4 regions of the Streptomyces sp. NPDC127092 genome follow, and region 3 is predicted to be linked to each of the others. Evidence: riboswitches for the same ligand, from Rfam matches in the RefSeq annotation. Region 3 holds a riboswitch; each other region holds the start of a gene.
What was found. Region 3 has a riboswitch for cyclic di-AMP ahead of ACFWJO_RS00625 (peptidoglycan DD-metalloendopeptidase family protein). Riboswitches for the same ligand answer to the same signal wherever they lie in the genome.
Positions count from the first base shown of each region.

Region 1: another riboswitch for cyclic di-AMP. It lies ahead of ACFWJO_RS27055 (M23 family metallopeptidase); the one in region 3 lies ahead of ACFWJO_RS00625 (peptidoglycan DD-metalloendopeptidase family protein).
Region 2: another riboswitch for cyclic di-AMP. It lies ahead of ACFWJO_RS11825 (transglycosylase family protein); the one in region 3 lies ahead of ACFWJO_RS00625 (peptidoglycan DD-metalloendopeptidase family protein).
Region 4: another riboswitch for cyclic di-AMP. It lies ahead of ACFWJO_RS31990 (transglycosylase SLT domain-containing protein); the one in region 3 lies ahead of ACFWJO_RS00625 (peptidoglycan DD-metalloendopeptidase family protein).

Region 1 covers NZ_JBHXFE010000037.1:20,883-28,646, reverse strand. Annotated here, with positions in the region: gene ACFWJO_RS27070 (DNA topoisomerase (ATP-hydrolyzing) subunit A) at 1-1,725, opposite strand, end outside; gene ACFWJO_RS27065 (M16 family metallopeptidase) at 1,911-3,257, shown strand; gene ACFWJO_RS27060 (M16 family metallopeptidase) at 3,284-4,651, shown strand; cyclic di-AMP (ydaO/yuaA leader) riboswitch at 4,853-5,017, shown strand; gene ACFWJO_RS27055 (M23 family metallopeptidase) at 5,030-5,800, shown strand; gene ACFWJO_RS27050 (GntR family transcriptional regulator) at 6,030-6,713, shown strand; gene ACFWJO_RS27045 (HPr family phosphocarrier protein) at 6,953-7,234, opposite strand; gene ACFWJO_RS27040 (GNAT family N-acetyltransferase) at 7,448-7,764, shown strand, end outside.
Region 2 covers NZ_JBHXFE010000011.1:46,808-54,571, forward strand. Annotated here, with positions in the region: gene ACFWJO_RS11800 (NAD(P)/FAD-dependent oxidoreductase) at 1-322, opposite strand, end outside; gene ACFWJO_RS11805 (exopolyphosphatase) at 703-1,617, opposite strand; gene ACFWJO_RS11810 (DUF501 domain-containing protein) at 1,614-2,153, opposite strand; gene ACFWJO_RS11815 (septum formation initiator family protein) at 2,180-2,650, opposite strand; gene eno (phosphopyruvate hydratase) at 2,789-4,075, opposite strand; gene ACFWJO_RS11825 (transglycosylase family protein) at 4,342-5,046, opposite strand; cyclic di-AMP (ydaO/yuaA leader) riboswitch at 5,050-5,223, opposite strand; gene ACFWJO_RS11830 (transglycosylase family protein) at 5,481-6,500, opposite strand; gene ACFWJO_RS11835 (cytochrome P450) at 6,620-7,764, opposite strand, start outside.
Region 3 covers NZ_JBHXFE010000001.1:169,600-177,363, reverse strand. Annotated here, with positions in the region: gene ACFWJO_RS00645 (aspartate aminotransferase family protein) at 1-337, shown strand, start outside; gene ACFWJO_RS00640 (helix-turn-helix domain-containing protein) at 413-1,042, shown strand; gene ACFWJO_RS00635 (DUF6126 family protein) at 1,061-1,216, shown strand; gene ACFWJO_RS00630 (tyrosine-protein phosphatase) at 1,235-2,032, opposite strand; cyclic di-AMP (ydaO/yuaA leader) riboswitch at 2,406-2,558, shown strand; gene ACFWJO_RS00625 (peptidoglycan DD-metalloendopeptidase family protein) at 2,563-3,552, shown strand; gene ACFWJO_RS00620 (SGNH/GDSL hydrolase family protein) at 3,725-4,519, shown strand; gene ACFWJO_RS00615 (hypothetical protein) at 4,721-5,881, shown strand; gene ACFWJO_RS00610 (SIMPL domain-containing protein) at 6,012-6,905, shown strand; gene ACFWJO_RS00605 (TetR/AcrR family transcriptional regulator) at 6,981-7,619, opposite strand; gene ACFWJO_RS00600 (MBL fold metallo-hydrolase) at 7,719-7,764, shown strand, end outside.
Region 4 covers NZ_JBHXFE010000051.1:52,700-60,463, forward strand. Annotated here, with positions in the region: gene ACFWJO_RS31975 (hypothetical protein) at 1-2,088, opposite strand, end outside; gene ACFWJO_RS31980 (protein kinase) at 2,335-4,152, shown strand; gene ACFWJO_RS31985 (alpha/beta fold hydrolase) at 4,381-5,292, shown strand; cyclic di-AMP (ydaO/yuaA leader) riboswitch at 5,603-5,792, shown strand; gene ACFWJO_RS31990 (transglycosylase SLT domain-containing protein) at 5,797-6,660, shown strand; gene ACFWJO_RS31995 (polysaccharide deacetylase family protein) at 6,821-7,618, shown strand.

The DNA.
Region 1 (7,764 bases), on a different contig from region 3:
GACCCGCAGCAGCCGGCCGGCCGAGGTCACCACGCCGACGTCACCACGCTGCGTCGCCGCCACCGCCGAGACGATCACGTCGTGCTTGGCACGCTTGCCGTCCGTCTCGGCCGGCAGGTCCTCCGTCACCGTGCGGGCCAGCAGACCGGTCGACGAGAGCAGCACCCGGCACGGGTCGTCCGCGACCTCCAGGGACACGGCCGCGGCCGGGGCGCCCGCCGACTCCAGCAGGACCGTGCGCCGGTCGGTGCCGAACTTCTTCGAGACCGCCGCCAGTTCCGCCGACACCAGCTTGCGCAGCTCCGCGTCGGACTCCAGGATCCCGGTCAGCTCGTCGATCTCGCCGTTGAGCCGGTCGCGCTCGCTCTCCAGCTCCAGGCGGTCGAACTTGGTGAGCCGGCGCAGCGGGGTGTCCAGGATGTACTGCGTCTGGATCTCGCTCAGCGAGAAGCGCTCGATGAGGCGTTCCTTGGCCTCCGCCGAGTTCTCGCTCTCCCGGATGAGGCGGATGACCTCGTCGATGTCGAGGAGCGCGACGAGCAGGCCCTCCACCAGGTGGAGCCGGTCGCGCTTCTTGCCGCGGCGGAACTCCGAACGGCGCCGGACCACGTCGAAGCGGTGGTCGAGGTAGACCTCGAGCAGCTCCTTGAGGCCGAGGGTGAGCGGCTGGCCGTCGACCAGGGCCACGTTGTTGATGCCGAAGGACTCCTCCATCGGCGTCAGCTTGTAGAGCTGCTCCAGGACCGCCTCCGGCACGAAGCCGTTCTTCACCTCGATGACCAGGCGCAGGCCGTGGTTGCGGTCGGTGAGGTCCTTGACGTCGGCGATGCCCTGGAGCTTCTTCGAGCCGACCAGGTCCTTGATCTTGGAGATGACCTTCTCGGGGCCGACGGTGAAGGGCAGCTCGGTGACGACGATGCCCTTGCGGCGCGCCGTCACCGTCTCCACGGTGGCCGTCGCGCGGATCTTGAAGGTGCCGCGGCCCGTCTCGTACGCGTCCTTGATGCCGGACAGGCCGACGATCCGGCCGCCGGTGGGCAGGTCGGGGCCGGGCACGAAGCGCATCAGCGCTTCCAGGTCCGCGTTCGGGTGGCGGATCAGGTGGCGGGCGGCCGCGACGACCTCGGCCAGGTTGTGCGGGGGCATGTTGGTGGCCATGCCGACCGCGATCCCGGAGGCGCCGTTGACCAGCAGGTTCGGGTACGCGGCGGGGAGCGCGACCGGCTCCTGCTCCTGGCCGTCGTAGTTGGGCGCGAAGTCGACGGTGTCCTCGTCGATGGACTCCGTCATCAGCAGCGCGGCCGGCGCCATCCGCGACTCCGTGTACCGCATCGCGGCCGGCGGGTCGTCGTTGCCGAGGGAGCCGAAGTTGCCGTGTCCGTCGACCAGCGGCACGCGCATGGAGAAGGGCTGCGCCATGCGGACCATCGCGTCGTAGATGGACGCGTCGCCGTGCGGGTGCAGCTTGCCCATGACCTCGCCGACGACGCGGGCGCACTTGACGAAGCCCCGGTCGGGCCGCAGGCCCATCTCGTTCATCTGGTAGACGATGCGCCGCTGCACGGGCTTCATGCCGTCGCGGGCGTCGGGCAGCGCGCGCGAGTAGATCACCGAGTACGCGTACTCGAGGAAGGAGCCCTGCATCTCGTCAACGACGTCGATGTCGAGGATTCGCTCCTCGAACGCGTCGTCCGGCGGCGGTGTCTTCGTGCTGCGGCGGGCCATCGCGGCTGCGGCTCCTTCACCAACAAGGTTGATCTGACGCGGACCATTGTGGACCGTGGCACCGACAACGCCGACCGCGACCCGGAAGAGGGACATCCGATGCGGCCGGGAACTTCGCCAGGTGTCGGCGCGCTTGCATACAGTGGCAGGACTTTTCCCGATCGCGATCGAAGGGACACACGCCCATGGGTCACACGGCTGAGGCCGAGGCCGGCTCCGGCGGACTGACAGCGACCGAGCACCGGCTGGCCAACGGCCTGCGCGTGGTGCTCTCGGAGGACCACCTGACCCCGGTCGCGGCGGTCTGCCTGTGGTACGACGTCGGCTCCCGTCACGAGGTCAAGGGCCTCACCGGCCTCGCCCACCTCTTCGAGCACCTGATGTTCCAGGGCTCGAAGCAGGTCCACGGCAACGGCCACTTCGAGCTGGTGCAGGGCGCGGGCGGCTCGCTCAACGGCACGACGAGCTTCGAGCGCACCAACTACTTCGAGACCATGCCGGCGCACCAGCTGGAGCTCGCGCTCTGGCTGGAGGCCGACCGCATGGGCTCGCTGCTCACCGCCCTCGACGACGTCTCCATGGAGAACCAGCGCGACGTCGTCAAGAACGAGCGCCGCCAGCGCTACGACAACGTGCCCTACGGCACCGCCTTCGAGCGCCTCACCGCCCTCGCGTACCCGGAGGGCCACCCGTACCACCACACCCCGATCGGCTCGATGGCCGACCTGGACGCCGCCACCCTGGAAGACGCGCGGAACTTCTTCCGTACGTACTACGCGCCGAACAACGCGGTGCTCTCGGTCGTCGGCGACATCGACCCCGAGCAGACCCTCGCCTGGGTGGAGAAGTACTTCGGCTCCATCCCCGGGCACGACGGCAAGCCCGCGCCGCGCCCCGGCGACCTGCCCGAGACCATCGGCGAACAGCGCCGCGAGGTCATCGAGGAGGAGGTCCCGGCCCGCGCTCTGATGGCGGCCTACCGGCTGCCGCACGACGGCACGCGCGCGTGCGACGCGGCCGACCTGGCCCTGACCGTCCTCGGCGGCGGCGAGTCCTCCCGCCTGCACAACCGGCTGGTCCGCCGCGACCGCACCGCCGTGGCCGCCGGCTTCGGCCTGCTGCGGCTCGCCGGCGCGCCCTCGCTCGGCTGGCTGGACGTCAAGACCTCCGGCGGCGTCGAGGTGCCGCAGATCGAGGCGGCCGTCGACGAGGAGCTCGCCCGGTTCGCCGCCGAGGGCCCCACGCCCGAGGAGATGGAGCGCGCCCAGGCCCAGTTGGAGCGCGAGTGGCTGGACCGGCTCGGCACCGTCGCCGGCCGCGCCGACGAACTGTGCCGGTACGCGGTGCTCTTCGGCGACCCGCAGCTGGCCTTGACCGCCGTCGACCGGGTCCTCGACATCACCGCCGAGGAGGTGCAGGAGGTCGCCAAGGCCCGGCTGCGCCCGGACAACCGCGCCGTCCTGGTCTACGAGCCGGTGGGCGACACCGCCGAGGAGACCGACAGCGACGAGGAAGAGGGAGCGGACCGGTGACCGACGCCGCCACGTCTTTGACCAGCATGACCTTCCACCCGCAGCCCACCCCGGGCGAGGCGAAGCCCTGGGCCTTCCCGGCCCCGGAGCGCGGCGCGCTCGACAACGGCCTGACCGTGCTGCGCTGCCACCGCCCCGGCCAGCAGGTGGTGGCCGTCGAGATCTTCCTCGACGCCCCGCTGGACGCCGAGCCCGAGGGCCTGGACGGCGTCGCCACGATCATGGCGAGGGCCCTGTCCGAGGGCACCGACCAGCACTCGGCCGAGGAGTTCGCCGCCGAGCTGGAGCGCTGCGGCGCCACGCTGGACGCGCACGCCGACCACCCCGGCGTACGGGTCTCGCTCGAGGTGCCGGTCTCCCGGCTGCCCAAGGCGCTCGGCCTGCTCTCGGAGGCGCTGATCGCCCCGGCGTTCGCCGAGTCCGAGGTCGAGCGGCTGGTGCGCAACCGGCTGGACGAGATCCCGCACGAGACGGCCAACCCGGCCCGCCGTGCCGCCAAGCAGCTCTCCAAGGAGCTGTTCCCGGCCGCCTCGCGCATGTCCCGGCCGCGCCAGGGCACCGAGGAGACCGTCGCCGCGATCGACGCCGCCGCCGTCCGCGCCTTCTACGACGCGTACGTCCGTCCGGCCGCCGCCACCGCCGTCGTGGTCGGCGACCTGACCGGCGTCGACCTCGACAAGGTCCTCGCCGAGACCCTGGGCGCCTGGAGCGGCAAGCCGGCCGCGCCGCGCCCGATGCCGCCCGTCACGGCCGACGACACCGGCCGGGTCGTCATCGTGGACCGGCCCGGCGCTGTCCAGACGCAGCTGCTCATCGGCCGCGTCGGCCCGGACCGCCACGACAGCGTGTGGGCGGCCCAGGTGCTCGGCACGTACTGCCTCGGCGGCACCCTCACCTCCCGCCTGGACCGCGTCCTGCGCGAGGAGAAGGGCTACACGTACGGCGTGCGGGCCTTCGGCCAGGTGCTGCGCTCCGACGGCGCCGGCAACGGCGCGTCGATGCTCGCCATCAGCGGCTCGGTCGACACTCCCAACACGGGCCCGGCACTTGACGACCTGTGGAAGGTGCTGCGCACCCTGGCCGCCGAGGGCCTGACGGACGCGGAGCGCGACGTGGCCGTGCAGAACCTGGTGGGCGTGGCACCGCTGAAGTACGAGACGGCCGCGTCCGTCGCCGGGACGCTGGCCGACCAGGTCGAGCAGCACCTCCCGGACGACTACCAGGCGCAGTTGTACGCGCGGCTGGCCGAGACGGGCACGGTGGAGGCGACCGCGGCCGTGGTCAACGCCTTCCCGGTGGACCGGCTCGTGACGGTCCTGGTCGGCGACGCGGCGCAGATCGCGGAGCCGGTGCGGGCGCTCGGCATCGGTGAAGTGACCGTCGTCAGCGGCTGATTGAGCCGCCGCACCCGGTTTCGAGGACCCTGACGACCCGGTTAGTCAGGGTCCTCCCGTATGTCCCTATTGCCAAGGAGTGTGATCTTCTGCCCTGTGGCATGTCTTACAAACTGGGCTGTCTGTTTGGCGATTGACAGAAGATCGGCCTAGCGTCGACCCGGCTGTCCGGCCGTTGCACGACGCCGCATCCGCGGCAACGGACAGTCATCGCCGAGTCCCCGCAAGGCGCGAGCCTGGGGAGCCGGGGACCCACGCGCAGTCCCTGGGGTGAATCGGACGCCTTCGCTCAGGCGGAGGGGCCCGTAGGAGACCTTCCTGCTCCGAACCCGTCAGCTAACCCGGTAGGCGAGAGGGAAGGAAAGGATCAGCCACTACATGGCGTTCACCCGTGCCACCGGGAAGCATCGTGGTCCGAGCCGGCTGGCTCGTCGAGGCGCCGGCATCGCCGGCGTGGCGACGCTCGCCACCACCGGTGTGATCGGCACCCTCGCCTCCCCGGCGCTCGCCGCCGACACGGACGACACCTCCCTCGAGGACACAGGCCTCACCCAGGTGATCGCCGAGGACTCCCTCGCCGAGCGCGTCGACGCCCAGGCCGCCGCCCAGGAGAAGGCCGCCGCCGAGGCCGAGGCCCGCGTCAAGGCCGCCGCCGAGGCGAAGCGCAAGGCCGAGGCCCGCGCCAAGGAGATCCGCGAGGCCAAGGAGCGCGCCGCCCGCGAGGCGGAGCGCAAGCGCCTCGCCTCCTTCCAGCTCCCCGTCGCCGGCTCGTACGTGACCACCGGCTACAAGACCGGCGGCTCGCTCTGGTCCTCCGGCAGCCACTCCGGCATCGACTTCCACGCCGCCTACGGCAGCAAGGTCGTCTCCGTCGGCTCCGGCACCGTCGTCGAGGCCGGCTGGGGCGGCGCGTACGGCAACAACATCGTGATCCGGATGAACGACGGCACGTACACCCAGTACGGCCACCTCTCCGCCATCACCGTCCGCGTCGGCCAGAAGGTCACGCCGGGCGAGCAGATCGGCGTCTCCGGCTCGTCCGGCAACTCCACCGGCCCGCACCTCCACTTCGAGGCGCGCACCGGCGCGGACTACGGCTCCGACATCAACCCGATCTCCTACCTGCGCGCACGCGGCGTCAACGTCTGACGCACCCCGTACGGACATCCGGCACGGGCGTCCGGCGCGGGCTTCCGGGGCGCGAATCCCGCGCGGTCCGGCGCGCGCATCCCGCACGAAAGCCCCGGCTCGAAACGAGCCGGGGCTTTTTGCGTTCTTTGTCACCGGGCGGCATCGGAAATTCCGCCGTCCTGCAATAGAGTCGCCGGACAGGCGCCGCCCGACGGGGGTTTAGCGCGGACGAATTCGGAGGTCGGACATGCGCATTCCCGCGCACTCGGTATGCACGGCGATCCGGGACGACATCGTCTCCGGGGTGTACGCGCGGGGCGCCAGACTGACCGAGGAACAGCTCGCCCGCCGCTACGGCGTCTCCCGCGTCCCGGTCCGCGAGGCGCTGCGCACCCTGGAGTCGGAAGGCTTCGTCGTGACCCGCCGGCACGCCGGCGCGCATGTCGCCGAGCCCACCGTGCAGGAGGCCGCCGACCTGCTCGACATGCGCTCCCTGCTGGAGCCGCTGGGTGCGGCCCGGGCCGCCCAGCGGCGCACCGACGCCCACCTCAAGGTGCTGCGGGGCCTGGTCAGACTCGGGCAGGAGCGGGCCAGGAGCGGCCGCGGCGAGGACCTGGCGGCGCTCGGCGGCTGGTTCCACGAGACCCTCGCCCAGGCCTCGGGCAGTCCGCCGCTCACGACGCTGCTCACCCAGCTGCGCCACAAGATCGCCTGGATGTACGCGCTCGACCCGGCCGAGCGGCCCGCGGAGTCCTGGGCCGAGCATGGGGCCATCGTGGACGCCGTCGCCCGCCGCGACGCGGAACGGGCCCGGGCGCTGACCGCGCTGCACGTGGAGCGCGCGGCCCCGCTGTACCGGCTGAAACAGGCGGACCGGCCGCGTGTGAGGGTTTCGCAACATGCCGTAAACAGTCCGGGACCGCGGAATTAACGCGAGGGTCGTATACAAAGAGCCGGGAATTCTTTCCCGCTGTTCCGTGCTGCCCTGAATCGGAATTCCATGGCGCTTCGCTCCCGTCCATGACTTCCGGGCGGGCGGCAATACGGCAATACCCATTGCTGAATTTCCGTCGGACCGGAGCCCCGCCGCCGGGAAAGGAAAACGGCCGTGCCTGCCGGAGAACCGGAGGACACGGCCGCTTCGCGATCCGTCGTCGGGGAGGTGACGGGTCAGACGGTCTCGGGAAGCTCCTCGAGACCCTCGGCCACCAGCTTCGCCAGGCGGTCGAGCGCGGCCTCGGCGCCGTCGGCGTCCGAAGCGAGCACGATCTCCTCGCCACCCTGGGCGCCCAGGCCGAGCACCGCGAGCATGGACGCGGCGTTGACCGGGTTGCCTTCGGCCTTGGCGATCGTCACGGGGACGCCGGCGGCCGTGGCGGCACGGACGAAGATGGAGGCGGGGCGGGCGTGCAGGCCCTCGGCCCAGCCGACGTTGACGCGGCGCTCAGCCATGGTGGTTGCCCTTCAACTTTCAGCGGTTGTCTAGACCAGTCTCTCACGGGTGACGACATGCTCGTACCGACCTTCGGCCCGACGCCGGCGGCCGATCGGCCCTCCCTACCTTGCACGGCGCGAACCCCGGGCGCGAGCGGTGCGCCGGTGCCGCGCGGGACCGTGCCCCGCACGGCCGGTGCCACTGTCGTACCCCGGCCGTACGCTTGCCCCATGCAGAGCGCGTCGGAAGAGTCGGGGCAGCCGGAGCACGCCTATCCCGACCACTGGGAAGCGGACGTGGTCCTCCGGGACGGCGGCACCGCGCGCATCAGGCCCATCACCGCCGACGACGCCGAGCGCCTGGTCAGCTTCTACGAGCAGGTGTCGGACGAGTCGAAGTACTACCGCTTCTTCGCGCCCTACCCGCGCCTCTCCGCCAAGGACGTCCACCGCTTCACCCACCACGACTTCGTCGACCGGGTCGGGCTCGCGGCGACCGTCGGCGGCGAGTTCATCGCCACCGTGCGCTACGACCGCATCAACGAGCT
Region 2 (7,764 bases), on a different contig from region 3:
AGTCGAACGGCAGCTCGTACGCCTCGCCGACGAGCGGCGCGATCGTGGCGACCTTGCGGTCCTGGTCGATGGTGGTGACCCGGCCGGTGAGCACCTCCGCTCCGCGCACGACGCGTCGCAGCGGGACGACGACGTGGCGCGGCGAGATGCTGCCGGCGGCGGCTTCGGGGAGGAAGGGCTGGTAGGTCATGTACGACCGCGGGTCGACGACCGTGACGGTCGCCTCCGCGTAGCGCATCTTCTTGAGGATGCGCCGAGCTGCGTACAGGCCTACGTACCCGCCGCCTACTACGAGGATCCTGGGACGCTCCGTGGTGCTCATGCATCCGAGTATCCACCCCTCCCAGGGGGGTCGCTCGTGCGCCCCTTCACAAGGATGCGAGGGACCTCTGCTACACTCCGCGGCCCACGTGACCCAGGTCATGGTCCAGCAAAGGAACCACCGGGTACGGGAGAACGTTGTTCACCCCTTGTGAACTGGCCTGGAGAGCCTTCCTTAACGCTGAACCGCAAGGCACGTTCACACGATGGAAACATCGAGCGAATCGGCCTCCGCGCCTGCGAAAGGGCCCTGAGGAGCCCCTCGGAGGGACCAACGACCCTCCGCGGGCGCCATCAGGGCCCTTTCTCTTGTGAAGAACTTCACGAACCTTTTCGACGCGCCCCCGTCCGCCGCCGTTCACGGGGGCTCATAGGCGCCCGCTATGCGACGGATAGGGCGATCCCATCGAGGATGTCGTGCTCGCTGACCACGACCTCGGCAGCGCCGGTGCGCTCCATGATCTCGGCCAGGACCAGGGCTCCTGCGATGATCACGTCGACCCGGCCGGGGTGGATCACCGGGATCGCGGCGCGCTCGTCGTGCGTGGACGCGAGCAGCCGGGACACCACCTCGTCGACCTTCGCGCGGGAGATCCGCGCGTGGTGGATCTTCGTGGAGTCGTACTCCTCCAGACCCAGCGCGATCGCGGCGACCGTGGTGACCGAGCCGGCCAGACCGACCAGGGTCTCGGCCTCGGCGATCGGCACGGTCTCGGCCGCCAGGTCCATCGCCGCCCGGACGTCGGCGCGGATCGCGGCGATCTCCTCGGCGGTCGGCGGGTCGTGCCGGACGTGCCGCTCGGTGAGCCGTACGCAGCCGATGTCGACGGAGCGGGCGGCCTCGACGTGCTTGTTGCCGACCACGAACTCGGTCGAGCCGCCGCCGATGTCCACGACCAGACGGCGGTCGTCGCCGTGCAGTTCGCCGGTGGCGCCGGTGAAGGAGAACTCGGCCTCCTGGTCGCCGGTGATGACCTCGGGCTCGACGCCCAGGATCTCCACGACTCCGTTGACGAAGTCCTCGCGGTTCTCGGCGTCGCGGGAGGCGGAGGTGGCGACGAAGCGCAGCCGGTGCGCCCCCAGCTCCTCGATGACCTCCGCGTACGCGCGGCAGGCGGCGAAGGTCCGCTCCAGGGCCTCCGGCGCGAGCCGGCCGGTCCTGTCCACGCCCTGGCCGAGCCGCACGATCGTCATCCGCCGGTCCAGCTCGATGAGTTCGCCGGTCTCCGGGTGGACGTCGGCGACGAGGAGGCGGATGGAGTTCGTACCGCAGTCGATTCCGGCGACCCGGGTCACTTCCGCTCCTCGTCCTCGTCGGCGCAGGGGGTGACGCAGGGGCCCTTCGCCCACCACTCCGGCAGCATCGCCAGCGCCTCGTCGCCGAACGGGTTCACGCCCGGGCCCGCGGCCAGCGAGTGGCCGACGAGCACGTGCAGGCACTTGACCCGGTCGGGCATGCCGCCGGCGCTCGGGAAGCCCTCCAAGACCTCGATGGCGTCGCGACGCGCGATGTAGTCCTCGTGCGCGGCCCGGTAGGCGGCGGCGAGCTCCGGGTCGGTGGCGAGCCGGGCCTGCATCTCCTTCATGACCCCGTTGGCCTCCAGCGTGCCGATCGCGGAGGCGGCGCGCGGGCAGGTCAGGTAGTACGTGGTCGGGAACGGCGTGCCGTCGGGGAGCCGGGGCGCGGTCTCGACGACGTCCGGGTTGCCGCACGGGCAGCGGTGCGCGATGGCGCGCAGGCCGCGCGGCGGCCGTCCGAGCTGCGCCTCGAACGCGGCGACGTCCGCGGCGGTGGGCTCGGTGCGTTCGGTCTGCGGAGGGGGCGTTTCCATGTCTGCCTTGCTGAGGAAGTGGAGGGTTACGGGCGGTCGGCGCGGTCCACGCCGTCCCACAGGTTGTCGTACCAGGGGCGGTCCGACGCGCCCTGCTCGGTGCGGGGCCGCTGCTCGGCCTCGGGGTCGTTCACGGTGAAGCCGGTCTCGCCGGGCATCACGTAGTGCAGGTGCTCGCGGGCGAGGCGGCGGACGTAGGCCGGGTCCTGGAGGCGGGCCTTCTCGTCCCGCAGCTCCTCGACCCGCTGCGCCGCCTCGGCGGCCCTGCGCTCCTGCTCGGCGATCTCGCCCTGCTGGGAGACGTACTGCCGCATGGGGTAGGCGAGGGCCACCACGAGCGAGCAGACGACGAGCGCGAGGAAGGCCGCGCGGCCGGTGAGCCGGGAGCGGCGGGCCTGGCGGCGGGTCTGGGAGCGGTAGACACGGGCGGCGGTCTGCTCGCCGAGCAGCCTGATCCGGGTCGCGGTCGAGAACCGGTCCCGGTCCTTCACGGCCATGTCCAGTGCCTCCCCTGATCACACGTGCGTCCCCGCACACGGTACGGGACCGAGTGCGGGGACGCTTCGCTTCGCTACGCCTTTGCTACCTGTTTGATTCTTCGGATGCAAAGCCCGTAACTACGTCGTCAGGGCAGGTCAGCCCTTGAAGCGCGGGAAGGCGGAGCGACCCGCGTACACCGCGGCGTCGTCGAGGATCTCCTCGATGCGCAGCAGCTGGTTGTACTTGGCGACGCGCTCGGAGCGGGCCGGGGCGCCGGTCTTGATCTGGCCGCAGTTGGTGGCGACGGCCAGGTCGGCGATGGTGACGTCCTCGGTCTCGCCGGAGCGGTGGGACATCATGCACTTGAAGCCGTTGCGCTGGGCGAGCTCGACGGCGTCCAGGGTCTCGGTCAGCGAGCCGATCTGGTTGACCTTGACCAGGAGGGCGTTGGCGGAGCCCTCCTCGATGCCGCGGGCGAGGCGCTCCGGGTTGGTGACGAACAGGTCGTCGCCGACCAGCTGGACCTTGGAGCCGAGCTTCTCGGTGATGGTCTTCCAGCCGGCCCAGTCGTCCTCGAACAGCGGGTCCTCGATGGAGACCAGCGGGTACGCGGAGACGAGCTCCTCGTAGTACTCGGTCATCTCGGCGGCCGAGCGGGACTTGCCCTCGAACTCGTACGAGCCGTCCTTGTAGAACTCGGAGGCGGCGACGTCGAGCGCGAGCGCGATGTCCTTGCCGGGCACGTAGCCGGCCTGCTTGATGGCCTCGAGGATGAGGTCGAGAGCCTCGCGGTTGGAGCCCAGGTTCGGGGCGAAGCCGCCCTCGTCGCCGAGGCCGGTGGACAGGCCCTTGGTCTTCAGGACGGACTTGAGGGTGTGGTAGACCTCGGTGCCCCAGCGCAGGGCCTCGGAGAAGGACTCCGCGCCGATCGGCGCGATCATGAACTCCTGGATGTCCACGTTGGAGTCGGCGTGCGAGCCGCCGTTCAGGATGTTCATCATCGGAACGGGCAGCAGGTGCGCGTTCGGGCCGCCGAGGTAGCGGAACAGCGGCAGGTCGGAGGCCTCGGAGGCGGCGTGCGCGACGGCGAGGGAGACGCCGAGGATGGCGTTGGCGCCGAGCGAGGACTTGTCCGGGGTGGCGTCCAGGTCGAACATCGCCTGGTCGATCAGGCGCTGCTCGGTGGCGTCGTAGCCGACGAGCTCCGGGCCGATCTGCTCGATGACGGCGAGAACGGCCTTCTCCACGCCCTTGCCCTGGTAACGGTTGGGGTCACCGTCGCGGAGCTCGAGGGCCTCGAACGCACCGGTGGAGGCACCGGACGGGACGGCAGCACGGCCGGTGCTGCCGTCGTCGAGGCCGACCTCGACCTCGACCGTGGGGTTGCCTCGGGAGTCCAGGATTTCCCGGGCTACGACGACGTCGATGGACGGCACGAGCATCTCCTTCTGGGATGTGACGCTGGTTGTGACGCATGCGGCAAGGTCTCGTACGCCTTGCGACACGAGCCTAACCGGCTCGGGGGCTCCGGCCAGCCGGGCGCCCGCCCCCTGGGACGAAAAAGGACCCAAGGGCATGCATCTGGGGGCGAAAGACCTCTTACCTACTCACGAGTAGGGTGCGGGGCAGAGGAAACCCCGGCCCGGAGCGCACGGGGGAAGGGCACTCCGGACCGGGGTGGTCACTCACCGCGGGAGGGTCGGCAGGCTCACTTGAGGTGGAGCTGCTGGCCCGGGTAGATCAGGTCGGCGTCCTCGACGACGTCCTTGTTCAGCTCGAAGAGCTTGGCCCAGCCGCCCTTGACGCCGTGCGCCTGGGCGATCTTGCTGAGGGTGTCGCCGGCGACGACCTTGTACTCGCCGTCACCCTTCTTGACCTTCTTGCCGGTCGGCGTGGTGACGGTCTTCTTGGCGTCGGCCTTCTTCGGAGCGGTCTGCTTGGGGGCGGACTGCTTCGGGGCCTGGCGCTGCTCGCTGCGGGTCGTCGGCTGCTCGGTGGAGCGCTGCGGAGTGGTGCTCTCGGCGGAGCCGCCGCTGTACGTGGCGCTGGAGAGGCCCACGCCACAGCTCGGCCACGCACCCTTGCCCTGGCCCGCGAGGACCTTCTCGGCGATGGCGATCTGCTGCGACTTGGAGGCCTGGTCGGCGGTGGGGGCGTAGGCGGTGCCGCCGTACGCGGCCCAGGTGGAGGCCGAGAACTGCAGGCCGCCGTAGTAGCCGTTGCCGGTGTTGATGGACCAGTTGCCGCCGGACTCGCACTGGGCGACGGCGTCCCACTCGGAGGCCGTGGCGGCCGAGGCGGTGCCGGCGGCCATCAGCGGGGCCGCGACGGCGACGCCGGCGGCACCGGCGAGCGCGATGGCGCGGGTGGCCTTGGAGGAACGGCGGTGTTTGCCCTTGCCGGAAAGCAGCATGGAAGTTCTCCTCACCGACGCCTGCGAGGTGAGCTGTCGGGTTCGGGCGAGTGAGCTGCCCGGCCGCGTGTCCTGGCACGCGGCTTCACCCCAAGCCGGTCTTCGGCCGTCTGTCTCAACGGCCGGGGCCGGCACTTACCTTGGGTCCCCCGCTCCTGCCTTCGGCGCTTGCGCGACGACTGTTCCCTCCGTCCGGCGGCAGGATTCGGCGTACCGGTCGGCGGGGCCCGCGGTGGCGAGCGGTCACGACCGTAGACACACACCCGGGAGAAGTTCAAAGGGCATCAACCCGGGAAAATCGCCCCTACTTGCACCCCGTCAGGAGGCGTTTACGCAGGTGAGGGGCGACGCCGGCAAACTTTGCGGTCGCGACACGCCAGTTCGAGAAGAGAGACCCATGTCTCACTTACACAGAACGGACATTCAGCCCCGAACTACCCCTTGCCCACGAGCTCGTCGAGCTCCAACTCAAGGCTCTGACCAGGGATGATGAGGTCGGGGTCGGATCCGACGGTCTTCTTGTTGGCGTCATAGAGGGCGGTCCAGCCGCCGGCGAGGCCGTTCTCCTGCGCAATGCCCGACAGGCTGTCACCCGGCTTGACGGTGTATTCGTCCGCCTTGTCCGTGTTGTCGGTATCCGCCGAACCCTCGGCACCCTCACCGGTCTTGTCGGCCGCGGTCGGGTCCGGGGCCGCGTGGCGTCCGGATTCGGGCGAGGTGTCCGTCATGCCCGGTTCTTCTGTCGCGGCGTCACCCCGGTGCTTGCCGGTGCCGGGAGCGGTGGTCGCGTCCGGCGTTCCCGAGGTGCCCGGCGTGACCGACGTGTCGGACGTTCCCGGCGTTACGGGCGTACCGGGCGTCGCGGGAGTCGCGGGCGTGGTCGTGGTGCCGGCCGAGGGAGTGCCGGACGCCGGGCTCGTCGGGGTGGCGGGCGTCGCCGGAGCGGTGGTCGAGGCCGAGGGCTCCGGAGTGGTCCCGGCGGAGCCGGCGGGCAGGCCGTCGGTGCGGTTCGACTCGGGGCGGGGGCCCGTGGACTCCTTGGCGGGCGTGCCGGGGCCGGGGTCGACGCCGGGCGCCTTGCCGTCGTTGGTCAGTCCGGCGATCGGGGCGCAGGTGGCCCACTGGTTGTCGCCGGCCGCGAGCGCCTTGTCCGCGACGGCGATCTGCTGGGCGCGGCTCGCGAGGTCCGCGCTCGGCGCGTAGGCGAGGCCGCCGTGGCGCTCCCAGCTCTCCTGGGTGAACTGGAGTCCGCCGTAGAGCCCGTTGCCGAAGTTGGCGCTCCAGGCCCCGCCCGACTCGCACTCGGCGACGCGGTCCCACGTGGCGGCGTCGGCGGCGGAGGCGGAACCCGTGGCGAGCAGCGGCAACGCCAGGGCCGAGCCGGTCACACCCGCGGCGACGACGATGGCGGGGGCCTGGCGGGGTCTGCGGTGTCGTCCGTTTCCGGAGCGCATGCGGAATGCCCTTTCGCGTGACAGCTGAGACTGCGGGTGAAAGTAGCGGCATTCGAACGTGAGTCACAAGCTGATGCAGCGCAGATCACGTAAACATCACAGTATTGACGGGATGTCAGTCAGGGGGCGGGGGAGAATTCCACCGGAAGCGTGCGAAGTCCGCGCATGATGAGCCCGCCGCGCCAGCGCAGTTCCGCCGGATCGGCGCCAAGTCGCAGATCGGGCAGGCGGGTCAGGAGCGTCGCGAGCGCGGTCTGCCCCTCCAGGCGCGCCAACGGCGCTCCCAGGCAGTAGTGGATGCCGTGCCCGTACCCGAGGTGCTGGTTGTCCCGCCGCGCGAGGTCCAGGGTGTCCGGCCCGTCGAACCGCGCCGGATCCCGGTCCGCCGCGGCGAGCACCACGAGCACCGGATCGCCGGCCGGGATCTCCTGCCCGCCGACGGTCAGCGCCTCGGTCGCGAAGCGCCAGGTCGCGAGCTCCACCGGCCCGTCGTACCGCAGCAGCTCCTCGACGCCGGTCTCCAGGAGCCCGGTCTCCCCGGCCGCCAGCGAGTCCTGGAGCCGGGCCCGCTGCCCGGGGTTGCGCAGCAGCGCGTACACCCCGTTGCCGATGAGGTTCACGGTGGTCTCGAAGCCGGCGAAGAGGAGGATGAACGCCATGGCGGCGGCCTCGTTCTCGGTGAGGTGCTCGCCGTGGTCGGAGGCGCGGATCAGCCCGGAGATGAGGTCGTCGCCGGGCTCCTCCCGCTTCTTGTGGATGAGCTCGGCGAGATAGCCGCGCATCTTCTTGACCGAGCGCGCCACGCCGCCGCGCGGCCCGCCGCCGTGCCGGATCATCATCCCGGCCCAGTCCCGGAAGTCGTCCTGGTCCTCGCGGGGCACGCCGAGCAGGTCGCAGATCGCGTAGATGGGCAGCGGGAAGGCGAACTCGTGGATGAGGTCCGCGCTCCCCCGCGCGGCGAAGCCGTCGATGAGGTGGTCCGTCAGCTCCTGCACGCGCGGCGCGAACTCCGCCACCCGGCGCGGCGTGAAGGCCTTCGAGACCAGCCGCCGCAGCCGGGTGTGGTCCGGCGGGTCGATGTTGAGCAGATGCGTCATCAGCTCGGCCTTGCGCTCGCCCGGAATGCCCGTCTTGCCCTTGGCGTGCGCGGGCTCGTCGTGGTGCGCCGGGTTCTTCGAGAGCCGCTGGTCGGCCAGTGCCTGCCGGGCGTCCCCGTACCGCGTCACCAGCCACGCCTCGACCCCGCTGGGCAGGGTGGCCTTGT
Region 3 (7,764 bases):
GGAGATCCGCGGCCGGGGCCTGATGATCGGCATCGAGTTCGGCCGGCCGTCCTCGCTGGGCCTGCGCAGCCGCTGGACGATGCTCCAGGCGGCCCGCAAGGGGCTCTTCGCCCAGATGGTCGTGGTACCGCTGCTGCAGCGGCACCACATCCTGACCCAGGTGTCCGGGGACCATCTGGAGGTGATCAAGCTGATCCCGCCGCTGGTCGTCGACGAGGCGGACGTCGACCGCTTCGTGACCGCCTTCACGGCCGTGATGGACGACGCGCACGGCGGCGGCGGACTGATGTGGGACTTCGGGAAGACGCTGGTCAAGCAGGCCGTCGCCCAGCGCTGATCGAAACCGGCCCAGGGTTTTTGCCTCTGGGGCAAGAAAGTTGCCCCAGAGGAAAGATCCTGGCGGAATGGAGGCATGGACCACGTCCCCGGGACGCAGTTCCCGGCCTCCGCCTCCTCCGACGTCCTGCCGGACGTCGCCCCCCAGCTGCGCGGACTGCGCCGCCGGCGCGGGCTCACCCTGGAGGCCGCCGCCCAGCGGGCCGGCCTCTCCCCGGCGCACCTCTCGCGCCTGGAGACGGGCAACCGGCAGCCCTCGCTGCCCATGCTGCTCGCGCTCGCCCGCATCTACGGTACGACGGTCTCCGAGCTGCTCGGCGAGGTTCCGCCCGAACGCGACCCGGTGATCCGGGGCGGGAAGGCCGAGGCCGTCGAGGCCGACGGCTGGATCTACCGCCCCGCCGGAGGCGCGGGCCGCGCCATGCAGGCGCTGCGCGTCCACGTGCCGTACGCCACCAGCGCCGACATCGTGCGGGTCCACCCTGGCGAGGAGTGGATCCACGTCCTCGACGGCCGGGTCAGGCTCGCGCTCGGTGACGCCGTGCACGTGCTCGACCCGGGGGACAGCGCGCACTTCGACTCGCTCACCCCGCACCGCATCGGCGCCGCCACCCGCGGCGGCGCCGAGCTGCTGTTCGTCCACACGCTGATGCAGAGTCCCGCCGCCGAGCTGTGCCTCGGCGACGGCACTCCGCACCGCCGCTGACCCTCAGAGAGGATCGACATGTCCGACAAATCCGTACCGGTCACCGGCGAGGAGCGCGGTGGCGGCAAGTTCCCCAAGGGCCTGGTGCTCCGGCTCTTCGCCTACCTGGTCGCCGGCCACCTCTTCGCCGCGTTCCTCTACCTGCTGTTCGCCCTGGGCGCGCAGAACCAGTAGGGGAGCCTCCTCAGGGGGCTACGCGCCGGTGAGCAGCCGCTCGCGCAGCCGCTCGCGGGTCTCCGGGGCGAGCCGCAGGCCCTCCGTCAGGTAGGCGTCGACGGAGCCCCAGGTCTCCTCGATGGCGTCGAAGGCGGCCCGCAGATACTCCACCCGCGCGTCGAAGAGCGGGCTCAGCAGCTCCATCACGTCGGGCGACATCGCGTCCGGAGCGGTGGAGCTGCGCTGCACCTTGTAGCGGCGGTGCGGGGCGTTGGACTTCAGGTAGTCCTCCTCGATCGCCTCGCGCTCCACGCCGACCGCGAGCAGCGAGATCGCGATCGCCAGCCCGGCCCGGTCCTTGCCGGCCGCGCAGTGCATCAGGGCGGGGACGCTGTCCTCGGCCATCGCGTGCAGGATCCGGCTGTGCTCGGCGGTCTTCCCGACGACCATCTTCCGGTACGAATCGGACATCCGGGCGGCGGCCTTGCCGTCGCCGAGCAGCTCGCGCAGCTGGACCACGTCCCCGTTGCGGACCAGCTTCCAGAACTCCTTGCCGTCGGCGGGGTCGCTCAGGGGTATGTTCACGTTCCGCACGCCGGGGAGGTCGACGTCCGGGCCCTCGATGCTCCGGTCCGCCTCGTTGCGGAAGTCGAAGACGGTGTGGAGGTCCAGGGTGGCGAGGAACTCCGCGTCCTCGGTCGTGGCGTGCGCCAGGTGGCCGCTGCGGAAGAGTCGCCCGGGGCGCACGGACAGGCCGTCCACGGTCGGCAGTCCGCCCAGGTCGCGGAAGTTGCGTACGCCGGTGAGCTCGGGCTCGGTCGTCGCTTGCGTCACGGTTGCTCCTGCTCTCGAGATCGGTTCCTGGGGCAATCATCATGGCTGGAACGCTCCGCCCACACCCCATCGGGATGGAATGCGCGATCTGTCCGAATTGACTGATTGGACATAAGGCGCCCTGGTTGCAGGGGAGATGGGCTCCGGGGCGTGAGGAGCGTCATACACGTGACGGACCGTGGCTGATCGTCTTTTTCAAATTCCCTTGGGCAAAGGGAAATCGAAGGGGCGTCATCGACGGAGGGTGACCGGAATTCCGGTCGGAATTCACGCGGCAAACGAATCCGTGGAACCTGTGGCTTGTTCCTGTCGTCTCCGCTCGTCTAGCGTCGCGCTCACTCCGGACGGACCGCCTCATCCTGCCGCCGACCGGAATCCGCACCCACCCGTACACGGCAGGAGCGGGGGACCCAGGTAAGACGCCGATCCCTCCGAAGGACGGCTTGGGGTGAAGCCGCGCGACCACGCGGCCGGACATCTCCAGTCCGAACCCGACAGCTCACCTCGCAGGCGACGGAGAGGAATTCGCCATGCCCGCGAAGGGTAAGCACCGCCGCCCCAAGGCCAACCCGATCACCCGCGGGTTCGTGGCCGCCGGCACCGGAGGCGCCGTCGTCGCCCTCCCGCTGATCGGCGCCACCGGCGCGCACGCCGCCGAGCAGGCCGCCCCCGCCGCTCCGCAGCAGGCCGTCGCCGCCGCTGCCCCCGCCGTCGCGACCCCCGCCAAGGCCCCGGCCAAGGCGAAGACGTACACCGTCGTGCGCGGCGACTACCTGTCGAAGATCGCCACCGAGCACCACCTCGCCGGCGGCTGGCAGAAGCTCTACCGCGACAACCGCCAGGTCGTCGGCGACAACCCCTCGCTGATCCTCCCCGGCATGAAGCTCACCCTCGGCGCCAAGAACACCGCCAAGGCCACGCCCGCTCCCAAGGCCGCCGCGCCGAAGGCCGCCGCCCCCAAGAGCTCCGCCAAGAACGGCGACGACGCGCCCACCCGCGCCTCCCGGGGCAGCGAGCGCGCCTCGGCCCCGGCCGCCGTCTCCTCCTCGGACTCGGCGTCCTCCTCCTCGTCGTCCTCGTCCGCCGGCTCCTCGTCGGCCGGTGCGGCCAGCTCCTCCGGCTGGGTCGCCCCCGTCGGCGGCGGCATCTCCACCCCGTACCGGGCCTCCGGCTCCATGTGGTCCTCCGGCTACCACACCGGTGTCGACTTCATCGCCTCCTCCGGCACCTCCGTCCGCGCGGTCGGCCCCGGCACCGTCTACTCCGCCGGCTGGAGCGGCGCCTACGGCAACGAGGTCGTCATCCAGCACGCCGACGGCACGTACTCCCAGTACGCCCACCTCTCCTCGCTGTCCGTCTCCGCCGGCCAGTCCGTGAGCGGCGGCCAGCAGATCGGCCTCTCCGGCTCGACCGGCAACTCCACCGGCCCGCACCTCCACTTCGAGATCCGCACCGGCCCGAGCTACGGCTCCGACATCGACCCGCTGGCCTACCTGCGCCAGCACGGCGTGGGCATCTGACCTCACGTCAGCACCGGCCTCACCGGACGGCGCCCCGGAGGCCCGGCACACCCGTGCCGGGCCTCCGGCGTATTCCGGCTTGGTGGAATCTTTATCGGTGGCATATGTCACCCACCGTCAACCCCTCCTTACGGTCGCGTAGGTCACATCCCGAGGGGAAAGATGTGCTCCCGTGGCAGACGATTCGAGATCAACAGACAAGAACGCATTCGGGTCGTACGCGGCGATCGGTGACAGCTTCACCGAGGGCGTCGGAGACCCCGGGCCCGACGGGACGTTCGTCGGCTGGGCGGACCGGTTCGCGGTCCTGCTGGCCGACGAACTGCCGGAGCACGAGGACTTCCGGTACGCCAATCTCGCCGTACGGGGGCGCCTTCTCGACCAGATCGTCATGGAGCAGGTCCCGCGGGCGAAGGAACTCGCCCCGGACCTCGTGACCTTCTGCGCGGGCGGAAACGACATCATCCGCCCCGGCACCGACCCGGACGACGTCGCCGAGCGCTTCGAGCGCGCGGTGGCTGACCTCACCTCCGCCGTCGGCACTGTCATGGTGACCACCGGCTTCGACACGCGCGACGTGCCCCTCCTCAAGCACCTGAGGGGCAAGATCGCCACGTACAACGGGCACGTCCGGGCCATCGCCGACCGGTACGGCTGCCCCGTGCTCGACCTGTGGTCGCTGAAGTCCGTCCAGGACCGCCGCGCCTGGGACGAGGACCGGCTGCACCTGTCACCCGAGGGCCACACCCGGGTCGCGCTGCGCGCCGCCCAGGTCCTCGGCAGGCGCGTACCGGCCGACCCGGAGCAGCCGTGGCCGCCGCAGCCGCCGCGCGGCACGCTGGAGGTCCGCAAGGACGACATCCACTGGGCCAGGGAGTACCTGGTGCCGTGGATCGGGCGCCGGCTCCGCGGCGAGAGCTCCGGCGACCACGTCGAGGCCAAGCGCCCCGACCTCATGCCGCTCTAGGGAGCGGGGCCGGGATTCCGGCCGAGGGCGCGCTCGCGCGTCGACGCGGTGAAGGAGGCCGAGGGTGGCGGTGCGACCCTCGGCCTCCTCTTCTGTGCGGTGCCGGGCGGGGTGAGGAGCTGAAGGCCGGGGTGAGGTGCTGAGGGCCGGGGTGTGCGTGTCCGGTCCGAAATGTGATGACTTGTCTGATAATCATCATTCGTGTACGTCCGTCGCATCCTCACGGCTCTGTTGCTCGCCACCGCCGCGCTGTGCGCCACGGTCCCTCCGGCGGCCGGAGCGGACACCGGCCGGGGAGGCGGCGCGGCCGCCGGAGGGGGCACCGCCTCCGCGCCGCGTGCCGCGCCCCCGACCTCCTTCACCATCGCCGGCCTCGACCTCCACGACGCCCAGATCGCCAGGTTCGGCGACACCTACTACATGTACGGCTCGATGTACGGCTGCGGCTTCGAGTGGTACGTCAAGCCCACGCCCTGGTGCGGCTTCGGCGTCTCCACGGCCTCCAGGCCGCAAGGGCCGTGGACACCGCCCAGGCTGCTGTTCGACCCGACGACCGTCGACCCCTGGACCGACAACTCCTGGCAGGACACCTGCGGCGCCTCCGGGCAGGGCTGCTTCAACCCGCGGATGATCCGCCGCAGCGGCTGGGGCCGCGACGACGGGGCCTTCGTCCTCTGGTTCAACAGCCCCCGGCACTACTCCCTCGACGGGACCCACGCCTACAACGCGATGGGCTGCGCCTCCGCCGCGGGACCGTGCGGGCCCGCACCCGTCACCGGCGGCTTCTACCGCAAGCCCACCCTCTCCGTCTGCAAGGGCAACGGCGACTTCGGCATCATCGACTCCGGCACCCCGGGCGGCCACCCCGCGATCGTCTGCACGCTCCCGGGCAGCGCACAGCTCAACATCGAGGAGCTCGACGCGTGGGGGAGCGGCGGCACCGGCGTCGGCGTGCGCAAGGTCGCCGGGCTCAAGAAGATCGAGGGGCCGGGAGGTTACTGGGATCCGGTGCAGCGGCTCTACGTGCTCACCTACGCCGATCCCGCCTGCGGCTACTGCACCGGCACCCCGATCGGCTACGCCACCGCGCCCTCGCTCTACTCCGGCTGGGCCGCGCCCGACAACCTCGGCTGGAACGCGCCCGCGTTCGGACGGCGCATCTTCAACGGCAACAGCTGCGGCGGACAGCCGCGGACCGTGACCGTCCTCGACGGCCAGCCGTGGCAGATCATCGACCTGTGGCTCGGCACCCGCAACGAGGCCGCGGCCACCACTCACCTCGTCCCGCTCACCTACACGCCCACACCGGGCATCGCGGGCGACGGCCGGCTCTGGCGCCCACCGCTCAGGCTCGACTGCTGAAGCCCGCGGCCCTGGTACGGAGAGGTGAAGGAGAGGGCCGTCCAGGAGTGGCGCGGCGGCTCGACGGGCGGCGGCTGGTGGGATGTCCGCGCCGGATGACCACCGGCAACCACCGCCGAAGGGACCGCCCATGACGCCGCGTCACACAGACCACCACCCCGGAGCCCTCCCCGACGCCCGCCCCGACGCCCGTTTCCAGGGGCACACCGGATGGCGCGCCGACGCCGTGACCGGCCGCCGGTCCGCGGGCAAGCGGCCCGGAGGCCGCTTCCGTGCGCTCGCCGTCGGCGCCGTGGCCGGTGCCGCTCTCGGCGGAGTCCTCCTCGGCGCCGCCGCTCCCGCCCTCGCCGCCGCGCCGGGCACCACGGTGTCCGAGGCCGCCGCCGCACGGGCTCCGCAGCCGACCACCGTCACGGTCAGCGGCAGCGGGCGGGCCGCCGCGGCACCCGACCTCGCGGCGCTCTCGGTCGGTGTCGAGGCGACCCGCAAGACCGCGAAGGAGGCCCTGGCCGCCCAGAGCGCGGCGGCGAAGGCGCTGGTCGAAGCGCTGCACGCGCAGGGCATCGCCGAGCGCGACATCCGCACCGAGAGCCTCTCCCTGTCGCCGGTCTACACCCAGTCCCCGGAGGGCGAGAGCAAGGTCACGGGCTACCAGGCCGGGCAGACCTTCTCCGTGAAGGTCCGCGACATCGACCGGACCGGCCAGATCATCGGCGCCGTGAACGAGGCCACCGGTGACGCGGGCCGGATCAACGGCGTCGTCTTCGACGTGGCCGACCCCACCAGACTCCGCGCCAAGGCCCGCGAGGCCGCCTACCGCGACGCCCATGACAAGGCCGCGCAGCACGCCCGGCTGAGCGGCCACAGGCTGGGCCGGCTGGTCTCGCTCACCGAGGGCGAGAGCAGCCGCCCCGGCCCCGGCGCCGTCCCGAGCGCACCCGCCGACGGCGGCGAGGGCGTACCGCTCGCGCCGGGCGAGATCGAGGAGCACGTGACGGTCACGGCCGTGTTCGAGCTGGTCTGAGCCCGGCACCGACGTCGGGAGGGTCCGGAGGCGCGGGGGCCGGGGGCGCGGGGGCCGGCGGGCTCGGCGGAGCCGTCACTCCGTCGGCGGTGCCGGATCCGGCGCGCTCGCCGGGTCCGTACCGGGGAGGCCGAGTTCCCGGGCCAGGGCCGCGTCCGCCCAGGTCAGCATCGTGGTGCGCGAGAGCGAGCCGGCGTACGAGGTCATCTGGACGGCCAGGCCGTCCAGGAAGGCGGTGAGACGCCAGGCCGCGGCGGCCGGGTCCGGGCAGGGGAACTCGCCGGCCTCCACGCCCTCGGCGATCACCGAGGCCAGCGCCGTCTTCCACGCCTGGTCCAGGGAGCCGGCGACCTCGCGCAGCGCCGGATCGCGGAGCGCGGCCGCCCAGCTCTCGATCCACAGCCGCCAGCCCTTGGCCTGCCCGGTCGGGGCGTACCAGCGGACCGCGGCCCGCAGCCGCCGCACCGCCGAGGTCCGGCGCCCCAGCAGGCCGCGCAGTCGGGCCAGGTCCTCCTCGGCCGCGCGCGCGAACGCGGCCGAGACCAGCTGCTCCTTGGTCGCGAAGTGGTACAGGACCAGCGCGTTGCTCACGCCGAGCTCCTGGGCCACGTCGGAGATCCGCAGCGCCGCCACACCGCGGACCTCGATCTGGGCCACGGCCGCCCGCAGCAGGGCCTCCCGCCGCTCGGCCACGCTCAACCGCTCTCTCGCCACGGCCCGACCCTACACAGCACATGACAAAGACATGATCGCCCCGGCGCCTTGCCCGGCGGGCCGCCCATAATGAAGGGACCCCCGACCTCAGGAGGCCCTGTGACCGGCACCGGCTCCGACCACGCGCTGCGGGCACGCCTGCGCG
Region 4 (7,764 bases), on a different contig from region 3:
CACCGCGGGCGTGCCCGGGCGCCAGCCCCACGCGTCCACCAGCCAGGCACGCCCGGAGGCACTGCGCGGAGTGAGTTCGAGGACGGAGACCCGCTTCAGGTCGAGTCCGGCCCGGGCCGCGGCGGACAGCGGTACGCGCAGCTCGCGGCCCCAGTACGAGGCGGTGCGGTCACTGCCCGGCAGGCCGTCGACCCGCACCCGGCCGAGCTTCGCGCGGCGGCCCGAGCCGTCGGCCACGGCGACGTCGAGCTCGGTGCCCTTGCTGTTCGGCGGGACGATCACGCGCAGCGCCAGGGACTCGGCGCCCGCGAGGGACACCGGCCGCGCCGCCCGCACGGCGGTCGCGGCACCGGGCCTCGTCCACGTCATCGCGACGGAGTCCCGGCCCGGCTCGGGCGAGGTCTCCCACGACGCGAAGTGCGGGGACTGGCCGCCCTCGTCGGGCGAGAGGCAGGCGCGCGCGGCGTCGGGGTCGACCTGCGCGCAGAGCCGGCCGCCACCGGACACCGTCACCGACGGGCCGGGGAGGAAGGCGGGCGTACGGCCGGCGCCGACGGCGTGGGTGAGCACCCGGGCGGGACCGGCCGAGGCCGCCCGGCGCCCGGAGCCGTCGAGCAGCGGCCGCACCCGGTCGTCACCGCCGACGAACAGCCGGGCCGCCGCCGCGATGTAGGTGGCGCCCGCGGTCTGCTGCTGCGGGGCGGTCAGCCGGGTCCGCGTGCCGGGGGAGCAGACCGCGTCCGGGGTCTCCTCGTCCGTCCAGAAGTCGTCCACGGCGGGCGCCTTCGCCTGACCCGGCGTCCACTCGCTGTTGAAGAAGTTGTGGTTGGCGCCGACCATGTACACCGCGCTGTGCAGCGCCGCGCCACCGCCGACCCCCCGCGTGCCGTCGAGGTAGATCTGGCCCTGGAGGTCGGACACGTCGCCGTCGCAGCCCGGCAGGATCGTCATGGACGGCACGTCGGGCACCGGGTTCTGGCCGAAGATCGTGGGCCCGATGAGGACGTTGCCGCGGATCTTCCACCGTACGGGGCCGCGGTAGCCGTCCTGGTCGGCGGGCGGCGCGGACAGACTGTCGAGCGCGGCCCGGTTGACGCCCTCGCCGCCCCGCGAGTGACCCACGAGCAGCACCCGCGAGAGGTCGGCCGCGGCCGACTTCCGTACGACCGCCGGCGCGTCCTTGCCGTTCGCGGCCCACTCCGCCCACCGGGCCAGGTGCAGCCGGACGAGAGAGGAACGGGCCTGCGCGCCGCCGTCCTCGGCCCGGAAGTCCTGCCCGTTGATGCCGTTGGCCGATATGGACAGCGTCACGTACCCCTGCGAGGCCAGGAGCCGCTGCGCCTTCTCGTAGCCCTGGTGGCTCGGAACCGGCTTCATCCCCGGCGGGCACGGCCAGTCGCCGGTCTCCTCGTCGGTGCCCGGCTTGTAGCAGGTGCCGTGCCGGCCGTGCAGGAACAGCGCCACCGGGCGCCTGCCGGGCACGGAGGCCGGGTCCGGCGCCACGACCGCGGCGCGCATTTCGACCGGCTCGGGGAACCCGGGCAGGCGCACCGACTTCAGCGCGTACTCGCCCTTGACGGTGCGATGGCCGCCCGGCACGCCCGGGTCCACCGGGTTCGCGGGCAGCGGCGCCTCCGGCCGCACGGCCGGAGCGGACGGGCGTACGCGCGCCGAGAGCGCCGGCGTGTCGGCGTCGAGCCGCCGCCCGCCGGCCGTCACCCGGAGCTCGTCCCCGCCGGCGATCCGCTGCTCCGTCCGCCCGCCGAGGCGCGCGTCGCCGAGCGGCAGCCGGAAGGAGCGGCCGTCCGGCTGCGCCACCGGGAACCCGAGCAGTCGCCCGCCGAGCCGGAACTCGACCCGGGCGTCCCCCATGGGCACGGCCTCGTCGGCCGTCCACACCAACTGGCGTTCCGCACCGGCCCCGGTGATCCGCCACCCCTCGGGCAGCCGCGGACTTCCGTCCCGTTCCCCCGGGGACGTCGTCGGCGCTCCCGGCGACGGCTGCGCCGCCTGCGCGAGTCCCGGTGATGCGGCGGCGAGTGCCATGAGCGTCACGGCGGTGGTCACGCCGCGTGTGACACGTATCAAAGCGGTCTTCCTCACGATCGGTCTCGTCACGACACGGGCACCACGGCAAGCCGTCGTTTCGGATCCCCCGGACTGCCCTCCGGGTGCCCCTCTCGCCCCCGGAGGACGGGAAGGAAGGGACGCGGGTTGCCTGATGGGACGTCACGATCGCGTCAGAAGCCGACCGTTGCGGCCGCGGAGAAAAGGCACGCGCCGCTTCGGCCGTCGCCCGGCTCCCACCGTGCCGGGATACGGCATGATGCTCGCATGGTGACGGGGGACGAGGCCCAGGAGGCCGCGGCCGAGGGCCGGTTGGTCGGCGGCCGCTACCGGCTCGACGAACGGCTCGGTTCGGGCGGCATGGGCACGGTGTGGGCCGGACACGACCTCCTCGTCCGGCGCGAGGTCGCCGTCAAGCAGGCCCACACGGCGCATGATCCGGCGCGCGTCGAACGGGTCTTGCGCGAGGCGCGCGCCGCGGCCCGCGTGAACCACCCGGGCGTGGTGACGGTGCACGACATCGTCATCGAGGACGGGCACCCGTGGATCGTCATGGAGCGGGTACGCGGAGAATCCCTCGCCGACCGGCTGGACCGCGAAGGCGTTCTGCCCGAAAGGGAGGCGGCCCGCGTCGCCCTGCGCGTCGTCGAGGCGCTGACGGCGGCTCACGAACGGGACGTGCTGCACCGTGACGTGAAGCCGGCCAACGTCCTGCTGCGCGAGGACGGCGGCGTCGTGCTCACGGACTTCGGCATCGCGTACATCACGGGCGAGAAGCCGCTCACGCAGACCGGGGAGTTCGTCGGCTCCCTCGCCTACACGGCGCCGGAGCGCATGGGCGGCCGGCGCCCGGAGCCCGCCTCCGACCTGTGGTCGCTCGGCGTCCTGCTGTTCCAGATGGTGGAGGGCTGGTCGCCGTTCCATCGCGAGTCGATGGAGGAGACGGTCACGGCCGTCGTCGTCGACGAGACCCCGCCGACCCGGCGGGCCGACGCCCTGGCGCCCGTCGTACACGCGCTGCTCTCCAAGAGTCCGGACGACCGTCCCTCGTCCGCTGAAGTGGCGGAGTTGCTACGGGCGGCGGCGGAGCGGCCCGCGGAGGAGGCCGCGGGGCAGACCTCGGCGGGGGCCGCGGGGCAGAACTCCGTAGCGGAGAGGTCGGCGGCGGAGAACCCCGTAGCGGAGAGCCCGGTAGGGGAGAACCCCGTAGCGGAGAGCCGGAAAGCGGAGAAGCCGGTAGGGGAGGAGCCCGTAGCGCAGGAGGTCGCAGCGGACGAAGGAGGCCCGTCCGTCGGGGCGGACTCGGTCCGGCCCGTGCCGGCCACCGCAGGACCGAGTGCCGACGTCGTGCCGGTCACCGGTGGGGCCCGCCCCGAGGTGCCGGGCTCCGGGCGGCGGTCGCCCGGGCCGTCGCGGGGGACGGTGCGCCGGAGGCTCCTGGCCGCCGCCGCGGCCTGTGTCCTGCTCGGCTCGCTCGGAGCCTGGGCGCTCACGCAGTGGAACGACGGGACCGCCCGTTCCGGCGCCTCGGGCCCCGGTTCGCACGGCAAGGCCACCACCTCGTCGTCACCCGCGGCGAAGGCGGAGGCGAGGACGACGGCGACCCCGGGCACGAAGCCCCCTCGCCCGCAGCCGGTGCGCGGATACCGCCTGGTCGAGGAGAGCGGATTCCAGGCCGAGGTCCCGGCCGCCTGGTCGGCGGCCCACAGGAACGCCCAGGGCCAGTACCGCTACACCCAGGGCGACCTGGAACTCGTCATCGTCCCGGGCCGCGACACGACGGCGCGCTTCTCCGACAAGCCCATCGTCTATCAGGAGGACCTCGAGCCGGAGCTGGCCCCCTGGCGCGCCTCCAGCTGGTCCAGCGCCAGCGGAATGCGCGTGATCGAGGTCGGTGCGACGCAGTACGCCACCGGTGACTTCACCTGGGCGGACGACCGGGGGCGCGAGCTGTTCGTCCGCAACGCGGCCGTGCTCATCGCGGGCAGCTACCACCTCGTGATCGTCATCGGGCCCGAAAGCCGGCGCGACGAGGTCGGGAAGGTCCATGACCACGTCCTGGGGACGTACCGCAGGGCGACGTGAGCGCCCTGGCTCCCGGGACCGAGCCCCGTGCGTACCGCGTGGTGCAGGAGGCGCCGACCGACGTGATCACGCACGCCCTCGTCGTCCGGGCGGCCGGCGCGCTGACCGGCGAAAGGCCCGCCGTCGCGTTGAGGTACCGTCGACCCGCCCCAACAGCACGCCCTGACCACCCCGTTCGGTTCGTCGCGCGCCACGGGCCGAGCCCAGACACGTCGAGGAGACGCGACCATGACCCGTGCGGACGGACCGCGGCCGGCCCCCGAAGCGATACCGCTCGACCTCCCCGTGGACGGGACGACGCTCCGCGTGCTGCGCTTCGGCACGGGTCCGCGGACCGCGGTCGCCGCCCACGGCATCTCGGCCTCGGGGATGTCCTTCGCGGCCGTCGCCCGGCACCTGCCGGCGGACTGGTCGCTGTACGCGGTCGACCTGCGCGGCCGCGGCGGCAGCTCGACCGCCTCCGGTCCGTACGGCATCGACCGGCACGCCGCCGACCTCGTGACGGCGGCCCGGGCCTGGGGCGACGGCGGGCCCGTGGTCCTGACCGGCCAGTCCATGGGCGCGTACGTGGCGCTGCGCGCCGCCGCCCGGGCGCCCGGCCTCTTCGAGCGCCTCCTGCTGATCGACGGCGGCCTGCCGATCCCGCTGCCCGCCGACGCGGACCCCGACGCGGTGCTGGCGGCCAGCCTGGGACCGGCGCTCGCCCGGCTCTCGATGACGTACGACAGCGACCAGGCCTACGTCGACTTCTTCCGCGCCCACCCGGCGCTCGGGCCGCACTGGAACGCGGACATCGAGTCGTACGTCCGCTACGACCTCACCGGCCCCGAAGGCGCCCGCCGTTCCCGGGCCCAGGAGGCGGCCGTCCGACAGGACGGGCGCGAACTCCTCACCGGCGCCGCGTCGTTCGGCACCGACCTGGCGGGCCTGAAGGTGCCCGCCCTGCTGCTGCACGCGCCGCTCGGGCTGCTCGGCGAGGCCCCCGGCATGCTGCCGCCCGCGCTCGTCGACCACTGGACCGCGCAGGCGCCGAACCTGACCGCCGAGTTCGTGCCGGACTGCAACCACTACACGATCCTCATGGGCGAGCCGGCCCGCCTGGTCGCGGAACGGCTGGTGGCGCCGCACGGCCGCGCCTGACGCACTCCATTGCAGGGCAAAACGGACGATGTCCGGTTATTCCCCTGCAATGCCGGAATGCGGATCTGATTCCACAAGCGGGTATTTCGCTCTCCAGTAAAGGGCCCGGTCGGCGCGCGTGATCTGAATCACGCCGGACCGGGCCCTCCTGCTGCTGGCGGAGCGTCAGGTGCCGTATTGCGGAAAACGGTTGGTGCGGCGACGCGTACCGGGCGGAATGATCCTTTCGTAATTCCTGCTAGATCAATTTTCCGCAAGGAATTCCCGCCTTGTTTTCCGGATTTGTTTTCGCATAGCGTCGCCCCGCAACCGGACGGAAACGCCGAATCCTGCCGCCGTCCGGGCGACCGCACTCACCACACATCCGGCAGGAGCGGGGGACCCAGGTTTGCCGCCGGTCCCGGTCTCCGGGGACGGCTCGGGGTGAAGCCGCGCACGCCGCGGCCGGGCATCTCCTGCCCGAACCCGACAGCTCACCTCGCAGGCGGAGGAGAGGAACCCGCCATGCGTGGACACGGCAAGCACCGCCGCCCCAAGAACGTCCCGCTCACCCGCGGCATCGCCGCCGTGAGCCTCACCGGCAGCGCCGCCCTCGCGCTTCCGCTGGCCGGAGCCACCAGCGCGGCCGCGGCCGCTCCGCAGGGCACGCACTCCGTCGCAGTGGCAAAGCCCGCGGTTTCGGCGGCCCTCCAGTCGGTCACGGCGAACGCCTCGAAGGCGGCCTCCCGGGTCGCGCCGGTGAAGTATTCCGTAGTCGCCGGCGACTCGCTCTCGAAGATCGCCGGGAAGTACGGGGTGAAGGGCGGCTGGAAGAAGCTCTACCGCGACAACCGGAAGGTCGTCGGCAAGGACCCCGGTCTCATCCGGCCCGGCCAGAAGCTCTCCGTCGCCGCCACCCGGACCGCGCCCCGCCCGGCGGCCCCGGCCCCCGCCACCCGCGCCTCCGTCACCACGCGCTCCGCCGCCTCCGCCCCGGCCCCGGCCGTCAAGGCCGCCGCCACCGCCGCCACCAAGGCCGCGTCCGCGAGCACCGCCGGCTACACGTACGCCGACAACCTCGAGGGCTGGATCCGCGAGTCCCTCGACATCATGGCCCGCGAGGGCATCCCCGGCACGTTCGACGGCATCTACCGCAACATCATGCGCGAGTCGTCCGGCAACCCCCGCGCGATCAACAACTGGGACTCGAACGCCCTCGCCGGCACCCCGTCCAAGGGCCTGCTCCAGGTGATCGACCCCACCTTCCAGGCCTACCACGTCGCGGGCACCGCCAACGACCCCTACGACCCCGTGGCCAACATCACGGCCGCCTGCAACTACGCCGCCGCCCGCTACGGCTCGATCGACAACGTCTTCGGCGCGTACTGACCGACCGGTTCACCGCCACGGCACGGCCGGGCAGCCCTCAGGGGCCGCCCGGCCGTGCCGTTCCCCACCGTTCCCGCACGTCGATGAAACCTTCCGGCCGTCTCTTCCGTCCTCCCCTGCGGGAGCCGTTCGGGACGAAGACGCTGGGAGTGGGCACCGCATGGGGCTGAAGGGCAAGTACACCGCACACATAGCCGTGGTGGCTTCGGCGGTCGCGATCGGTCTGGCCTCGTGGGGGGCCGCCGCGCTGACGGACACCGAGGCCGAGGCCCGGGCGGGGGAGCGGCAGGAGCAGCGGGTGCCGGCCGGGGACGCCAAGGGCCCGGCGCAGGTGCCGCCGGTGAAGGTCCCTCAGAGCATCGCGCACGCCGCCGAGGCGGGCGGAACGTCGGTGAACATCACCATCGACGACGGTCCCGACCCGCGGTGGACGCCCCAGGTGCTCGACATCCTCAAGGAGAACGACGTCAAGGCCGTGTTCTGCATGGTCGGTCCGCGGGCGAAGGAGTTCCCCGAACTGGTCAAGCGGGTCGTGGCCGAGGGACACCGGCTCTGCGACCACACCGTGTCCCACGACACCACCATGGACAAGAAGCCCGTCGACTACCAGAAGCAGCAGATCCTCGACGCGAAGCGGATGATCGAGGAGGCGGCCGGCGGAGCGAAGGTGGAGTACTACCGCGCCCCCGGCGGCGCGTTCACCCCGAACAGCCGGCGCATCGCCGCCGAGGCCGGGATGCGGCCGCTCGGCTGGAACGTGGACACCAAGGACTTCGAGCTGCCGGGCACCGGCGCCATCGTCAACACGGTGAAGCAGGAGCTGTCCAACGGACCGACGATCCTCTTCCACGACGGCGGCGGCGACCGCGCCCAGACCGTCGCGGCGCTGAAGCAGGTGCTGCCGTGGCTGAAGGAACAGGGCCACCCGACCAGCTTCCCGGTGCGGACCACGCCCTGAACCGCCGGACACCGCCCGGGCGGGCAGGGTCCGGGCCGGACCCCGCCTGAGGACCGTCCGGCGGACCAGGGCCGGGGGACGCCTCCTAGTGACCTGGTTCGGAGATCCTGTCGCAGTAGCGGCAGATGCGGTCGAGGATCTGGTCG